2 regions of the Pseudomonas sp. P5_B3 genome follow, and region 1 is predicted to be linked to the other one. Evidence: predicted binding sites of a transcription regulator. Region 1 holds the regulator's gene; the other holds the start of a gene.

Region 1 (3,915 bases):
CAAACTGTCGGTGGCCGACAACATCATGGCCATCCTCGAGACTCGCAAGGAACTCGACAAGGCCGGTCGTCGCAAGGAGCTGGAAAGCCTGCTGCAGGAATTCCACATCAGCCACATCCGCGACAACCTCGGCATGAGCCTGTCCGGTGGTGAGCGCCGTCGCGTGGAAATCGCCCGGGCCCTGGCCACCAACCCGAAATTCATCCTCCTCGACGAACCCTTCGCCGGCGTGGACCCGATTTCGGTCGGGGACATCAAGCAGATCATTCACCACCTCAAGGCCAAAGGCATTGGCGTGCTGATCACCGACCACAACGTTCGTGAAACCCTGGATATCTGCGAAACCGCCTACATCGTCAACGACGGCCAACTGATCGCCGAAGGCGACGCTGAAACCATCCTGGCCAACGACCTGGTGAAGGAAGTGTACCTGGGCCACGAATTCCGCCTGTAAGACACCGAGGCACCAGAGCAGTCGACAAGCGCTTGTCTCGATAAAAAATCAACTCTTTTTTATTGTTACAGCGCTCTAGGCAAACCCGACGCTTCAAAGATGTTCAGGAGCCAGCCGGAGCAACCTGTCAACAAAACTTTGCAGCTTTTATTGTTACAGCGCTCTAGGCAAACCCTTCAGTTTCAGGCATATAATTTGCTTAAGTTTGGCGCCCCGGCGCCCTGTAGTGGATGGCGCGTGTGCGCCGGCGAATAAGGTGTTAAGCCCCTGCCATGAAACCATCGCTAGTCTTGAGAATGGGCCAGCAGCTGACGATGACACCGCAGCTGCAACAGGCTATCCGCCTGCTCCAATTGTCGACCCTGGACCTGCAGCAGGAAATCCAGGAGGCCCTGGAGTCCAATCCGATGCTCGAACGCCAGGAAGAAGGCGACGACTTCGATAACACCGACCCCTTGGCCGACAACGCCGAACAGAAGCCCAACGCCGACATCCAGGAACCCTCCTACCAGGAAAGCGCCCCGACGGTCGATAACCTCGATGAGGGTGACTGGAACGAGCGCATCCCCAACGAACTCCCCGTCGACACCGCGTGGGAAGACGTTTACCAGACCAGCGCCAGCAGCCTGCCCAGCAATGACGACGACGAGTGGGACTTCACCACCCGCACTTCGGCCGGCGAAAGCCTGCAAAGCCACTTGCTGTGGCAACTGAACCTGGCCCCGATGTCCGACACCGATCGCCTGATCGCCGTGACCCTGATCGACTGCATCAATAATCAGGGCTACCTGGACGAAACCCTCGAGGAAATCCTCGACGCCTTCGATCCGGAACTGGACATCGAACTGGACGAAATCGAAGCGGTCCTGCACCGCATCCAGCAATTCGAGCCCGCCGGCATCGGCGCCCGTAACCTGGGCGAATGCCTGCTGCTGCAATTGCGCCAGCTACCCGCCAAGACCCCTTGGCTGGCCGAGGCCAAGCGCCTGGTCACCGATTACATCGACTTGCTTGGCAGCCGCGACTACAGCCAGCTGATGCGCCGCATGAAGCTCAAGGAAGATGAACTGCGCCAGGTCATCGAGCTGGTCCAGAGCCTCAACCCGCGCCCGGGTTCGCAGATCGAGTCCACCGAAGCCGAGTACGTCGTTCCTGACGTTATCGTGCGCAAGGACAACGAGCGCTGGCTGGTGGAGCTGAATCAGGAGTCGGTGCCACGGCTGCGGGTCAACGCCCAGTACGCCGGTTTCGTGCGCCGCGCCGACACCAGCGCCGACAACACGTTCATGCGCAATCAGTTGCAGGAAGCCCGCTGGTTCATCAAGAGCCTGCAAAGCCGCAATGAAACCCTGATGAAGGTTGCCACCCAGATCGTCGAGCATCAGCGTGGTTTCCTCGAATATGGCGACGAAGCCATGAAGCCGCTGGTCCTGCATGACATCGCCGAAGCGGTCGGCATGCATGAGTCGACGATTTCACGGGTGACCACCCAGAAGTTCATGCATACCCCCCGGGGCATTTATGAACTGAAGTACTTTTTCTCCAGTCACGTCAGCACCTCCGAAGGCGGCGAATGCTCGTCCACGGCGATCCGCGCGATCATCAAAAAACTGGTTGCCGCGGAAAATCAGAAAAAGCCATTGAGTGACAGCAAGATCGCTGGTTTACTGGAGGCACAAGGCATTCAGGTGGCTCGCCGCACCGTCGCCAAGTACCGCGAATCCCTCGGGATCGCGCCTTCGAGCGAACGCAAGCGGTTGATGTAGGGCCACGCCACAGCGTTCCAGTGGCAGATCATCTGATCTGCCGCTTTATGCACTGGCAACGAAGGAGAAGCTGTATGCAAGTCAACATCAGTGGACACCAACTGGAAGTGACCGAACCTCTTCGCACCTACATCGGCGAAAAACTCGAACGATTGGAGCGACATTTCGACAGGATCACTAATGTGCAGGTCACGATGACCGTCGAAAAACTGAAGCAGAAAATCGAAGCCACGTTGCATATTCCCGGGAATGAAGTGGTCGCCAACGCGGAACATACCGATATGTACGCCGCGATCGACGCACTTACCGACAAGCTGGATAAACAACTCAAAAAGCATAAGGAAAAGACCCAGAGCCTCCTCCAGGGCGCAACCGGTCGTTAACACTCCCAACCCATGATCCGACTTGAAAGTATCCTGACCCCCGGCCGTTCCCTGGTGAACGTGCCGGGCGGCAGTAAAAAGAAAGCCCTCGAACAAATTGCCAATCTGATCGCCCGCGAAGTGCCGGCCCTGGAGATGCAAGATGTCTTCGAGGCGCTGATTGCCCGTGAAAAACTCGGCTCCACCGGTTTTGGCAACGGCATCGCTATTCCACACTGCCGTCTCAAGGGCTGTGTTTCGCCCATCAGTGCTTTGATGCACCTGGACGCCCCTATCGACTTCGACGCCATCGACGGCGCGCCGGTTGACCTGCTGTTCGTATTGCTGGTCCCGCAAGCTGCCACCGATGCGCACCTTGAGCTGCTGCGACAGATCGCCAGCATGCTCGACCGCAAGGAAGTTCGCGAAAAACTGCGTCATGCTGCAAGCAACGAAGCCCTGTATCAGGTTGTCCTGGACGAGCAAAACGGTCAGTAATCATGCGCTTGATCATCGTCAGTGGCCGTTCCGGCTCAGGTAAAAGCACCGCCCTCAACGTTCTTGAGGACAACGGCTACTACTGCATCGACAATCTGCCTGCCGGTCTGCTGCCGGAACTGGCCGAACGAGCCTTGATTCATACCGAGCTGCTACAGCCGCTGGTCGCCGTTTCCATTGACGCGCGCAACCTGCCCAGCCACCTGTCACGCTTCCCCGAGCTGCTCGAAGAAGTCCGCAACCGCCATATCCAGTGCGATGTGCTGTACCTGGATGCCGACGAAGAAACCCTGCTCAAGCGCTTCTCGGAAACCCGCCGACGTCACCCCCTGACCAACGCGAACCGCTCGTTGGCCGAAGCCATCAGCGTCGAGAGCGACCTGCTCGGGCCGATTGCCGACCTCGCCGATCTCAAGATCAACACCACCAGCCTGAACCTGTACCAGCTGCGCGACGCCATCAAACTGCGTCTGTTGAATCAGCCCGAGCCGGGCACTGCGTTCCTGGTGGAGTCCTTCGGGTTCAAGCGTGGCATGCCGGTGGACGCCGACCTGGTGTTCGATGTGCGTTGCCTGCCCAACCCTTACTGGAAACCGGAATTGCGCGAGCAGTCCGGGCTCGATCAACCGGTTGCCGAATACCTGGCGGCACAGCCGGATGTCGAAGAGATGTTCCAGGACATTTCCACATACCTGCTAAAGTGGCTGCCTCGTTTTGCCGCCAGCAACCGCGCCTACGTCACCATTGCCATTGGCTGCACTGGCGGACATCACCGTTCCGTCTACCTGACCGAGCGTCTGGGGCAGGCGCTGCAAAAAACCCTGAAGAACGTCCA
Region 2 (3,915 bases), on a different contig from region 1:
CAAGGAAAACGGCGGCTACACGCTGATGAACTTCAGCCAGTTGCTCGATGACGAGTTGCAGGTGGTGCTGGTCTACGGCAATGACGTGCCACGGGTGCTGGAATTGTGCACTGAAGCCGGTATCGCAGCCGCGCCATCCCTGGAAGCCCTGAAAGTGGCGATCCACGTCTGATAGCCAAACACTGTCAATAAAAAGGAACCCTCGCGACGACCGTCTATCCTGAGAGGGCAAATCACTCTTTGGGAGCGTCACCATGGGTTCCACGTTCAACAGCCTGGTTGCCTTGATCATTTTTGCCCTGGACATCTGGGCCATCATCAACGTATTCAAAAGTAGCGCCGAGACCGGGATGAAAATCCTCTGGGTGCTGTTGATCGCGCTATTGCCAGTGCTGGGACTGATCATCTGGGCCATCGCCGGGCCGCGGGGCAATGTCAAGTTCTGAACAGGCGACACGGAACCTGTGGGAGCGTGGCTTGCCCGCGATGGGATCACCGAGGTGTAACTGACAGACCGTGGCGCCTGCATCGCGGGCAAGCCACGCTCCCACAGGATTGTGGAATGCTGATCAACTGAGGTTCGACCTGTCATGTTCCGCGACGTAGAATGCGCGCCTTTCCCGGTCAATCGAGACGCTCGATTGGCCATCATGGGCGGGTAACCGTCCGTTGCCACCCGCATTCATCGGAGCACTTCCCATGAGCATCACCCCGACCAGCGACTACCTGGAAACCCTCTACGAAGGCTACGGCCAGCGTTTTCGCATGGAAAAACTGCTGCACGAAGTGCGCACCGAACACCAGCACCTGGTGATCTTCGAGAACCCGCGCATGGGCCGGGTGATGGCACTGGACGGCGTGATCCAGACCACCGAAGCCGACGAGTTCATCTATCACGAAATGCTGACCCACGTGCCGATCCTAGCCCATGGCGCCGCCAAGCGCGTGCTGATCATTGGCGGCGGCGATGGTGGCATGTTGCGTGAAGTGGCCAAGCACCGCAGTGTCGAGCACATCACCATGGTCGAGATCGACGGCACCGTGGTCGACATGTGCAAGGAATTCCTGCCGAACCACTCCAAGGGTGCATTCGATGATCCACGCCTGAACCTGGTGATCGACGACGGCATGCGTTTCGTCGCCACCACCACTGAAAAGTTCGACGTGATCATTTCCGACTCCACCGACCCGATCGGTCCGGGTGAAGTGCTGTTCTCGGAAAACTTCTACCAGGCCTGTCACCGCTGCTTGAACGAAGGCGGCATCCTGGTGACCCAGAACGGCACGCCGTTCATGCAGATCGAAGAAGTGAAGACCACCGCCGGTCGCTTGCGCAGCCTGTTCCCGGACTGGCACTTCTACCAGGCCGCCGTGCCGACCTACATCGGTGGCTCGATGACCTTCGCCTGGGGCGCGACCAATACCGCTTATCGCAAGTTGTCCCGCGAAACCCTGCAACAGCGCTTCACGGGCAGCGGCATCATCACCCGCTACTACAATCCTGAAATCCACATCGGCGCCTTCGCCCTGCCGCAATACGTGTTGCAGGCAGTGAACAAGCCAAGCAACGACTGATCTTTCAGTCCACGCACCAAACCTGTGGGAGCGAGCAGGCTCGCTCCCACATTGAAATGCAGCGGAACAAGGCGGAACAATCAGCCGGCTAACAAGGTCGAGATAGGGGTAAACCCATGCATGGGTTTCATCAAGGAGGCACCAATGCAAAAGTGGAAAGTCACTTTCATGGATGATCATGGCGAAACCATCAACGAAGTCTTTGAGTGCCCCGAGCGCCCGGACTACGAGCGTGCCGCCAAGCTCATCAAGGCCCGGCTTCTTCCTGTCGCCGCCGAACTGGATCTGAACGATCTGGAAGGGCGGACCAGTGACGCGAGCGTCAAAGAGCTCAAATCCCAGAACAGCATTCAAATCCTCGGCATTACCCCAGTCTGAGCGACACCTCCCGCATTCACATCCAGGCCTTGGCAGAGGCTCTATCTTGAGGCTACTCTGCAAGCGAGATCAGCGAACGGATCGCTAAGGTCTGGTCTTGTCAGCTCCATGCTTGTTTCCCGCCGGCACATCGGTTGCCGTCGCTCGCGCTGTTCGGTTGCGGGTGAGGGAGTACGGAAAGTCTATCCATCGTTTTGAGGAGGACGTTTCATGAGCACAGCCTATCAAGAAGACATCAGCAGCAGCGTTCTGCGCCGCATGAAAGAAGGCGGTTTTGACTTTTCACGGTTTCATCCCATCGAGTTCTACGCCATTTTCCCGGATGAGGAGCGGGCACGCAGGGCGGCAGGTCATTTCCACCGTGGTGAATCCCTGAATGCGCAAGTCAGTGTGCGTGACGATGGCGCCTGGGCGCTGGAGTTGTGCAAAGTCATGTATGCCACCTACGACGACATCGGCGATTTCGAACAGGGTTTCGAAGCGGTGGTCGAGCCGTTGGGCGGCATCATCGAAGGCTGGGGTGTGAAACAGGAGGTACGAGGGCGACTCGCATAACCTTATGAGCAGTGACAACCAGCATTGACGGCTGACCTTCGGGTTGGCCGTTTTCGTTTTCGCCGACAGGATATTGAACACGACCCCGTAGGAGCTGCGGTGCGGCGATCCGACTTGCCAGTGAAGGCGTCCCCGAAGAGCGACACATGACTCATGGGCCCCTTCGCCAGCAAGCTGGCTCCTACAGACTATGCTGGTGATAGGCGATCACAGCGCCTTGCAATGAAGCGGGGGCAATCAGGTTGGGGCATTTGTCGCACAGGATTGGTGCGGTGCGTGCGTCTTGATTATCCAACCGATTGAAATCTAAGCGTTTATGCCGATGGCACGGGCCTTGCGAAGGTCTGGACGTCCGAGTGACAAGGAGTACGGCATGATCCGCAACTATTTTGATGAGATGTACGATGCCGGCGGCCAGGTCCGCCCGCATTATCGGGAGTTTGCCCGTTGGCTGGCCGAGACGCCTGACGAGCTTCTGGCACAACGGCGACGCGAGGCCGATCTGTTGTTTCATCGCGCCGGGATAACCTTCACGCTCTACGGTGATGAGCAGGGGACAGAGCGCCTGATTCCCTTCGACACCATTCCCCGCAGTATCCCCGCCAGTGAATGGCGGGTCGTCGAGCGCGGCTGCATCCAGCGGGTCAAGGCGTTGAACATGTTCCTCGCCGACCTCTACCACGAGCAGCGCATCATCAAGGCCGGCATCATTCCGGCCGAGCAGGTGCTGGCCAACGAGCAGTACCAGTTGGCGATGCAGGGCCTGGATTTGCACCGCGATATCTATTCGCACATCTCCGGCGTCGACCTGGTGCGCGACGGCGACGGCACCTACTACGTGCTCGAAGACAATCTGCGTACACCGAGCGGCGTCAGTTACATGCTCGAAGACCGCAAGATGATGATGCGGCTGTTCCCCGAGCTGTTCGCGGCACAACGCATCGCTCCCATCGACCACTACCCGAACCTGCTGCTCGATACCCTGAAAAGCTCAAGTCCCATCGACAATCCAAGCGTGGTGGTGCTGACACCCGGCCGCTTCAACAGCGCGTTCTTCGAACATGCGTTTCTCGCGCGGGAAATGGGTGTGGAACTGGTGGAGGGCGCGGACCTGTTCGTGCGTGACGACAAGGTCTACATGCGCACCACCGACGGGCCGAAAGCGGTCGACGTGATTTATCGTCGCCTTGACGACGCCTTCCTCGATCCGCTGGCGTTCAACCCGGAATCGATGCTCGGCGTGCCGGGACTGCTGTCGTCCTACCGTTCCGGCAACGTGGTGCTGGCCAATGCCATCGGCACGGGGGTGGCGGATGACAAGTCGGTGTATCCGTTCGTTACCGACATGATCCGTTTCTACCTGGACGAAGAACCGATCCTGAAGAACGTGCCGACCTGGCAATGCCG

The links. Region 1 encodes sigma-54, which starts transcription at its own class of promoters, with help from an activator protein. Its sites were predicted from a motif close to ANTGGCATNNANNTTGCTNT; they were not measured.
Region 2: the regulator sigma-54 is predicted to act here: its motif matches at 2,830-2,849, upstream of AC1DRN_RS10475 (circularly permuted type 2 ATP-grasp protein).

What each region holds. Positions count from the first base shown of each region.
Region 1 is NZ_JBFULI010000003.1:143,329-147,243, reverse strand. It holds gene lptB (LPS export ABC transporter ATP-binding protein) at 1-454, shown strand, start outside; gene AC1DRN_RS03565 (RNA polymerase factor sigma-54) at 727-2,220, shown strand; gene hpf (ribosome hibernation-promoting factor, HPF/YfiA family) at 2,295-2,603, shown strand; gene ptsN (PTS IIA-like nitrogen regulatory protein PtsN) at 2,616-3,080, shown strand; gene rapZ (RNase adapter RapZ) at 3,083-3,915, shown strand, end outside.
Region 2 is NZ_JBFULI010000013.1:16,010-19,924, forward strand. It holds gene AC1DRN_RS10450 (hypothetical protein) at 1-172, shown strand, start outside; gene AC1DRN_RS10455 (PLD nuclease N-terminal domain-containing protein) at 255-446, shown strand; gene speE (polyamine aminopropyltransferase) at 700-1,575, shown strand; gene AC1DRN_RS10465 (hypothetical protein) at 1,720-1,953, shown strand; gene AC1DRN_RS10470 (ribonuclease E inhibitor RraB) at 2,164-2,508, shown strand; gene AC1DRN_RS10475 (circularly permuted type 2 ATP-grasp protein) at 2,882-3,915, shown strand, end outside.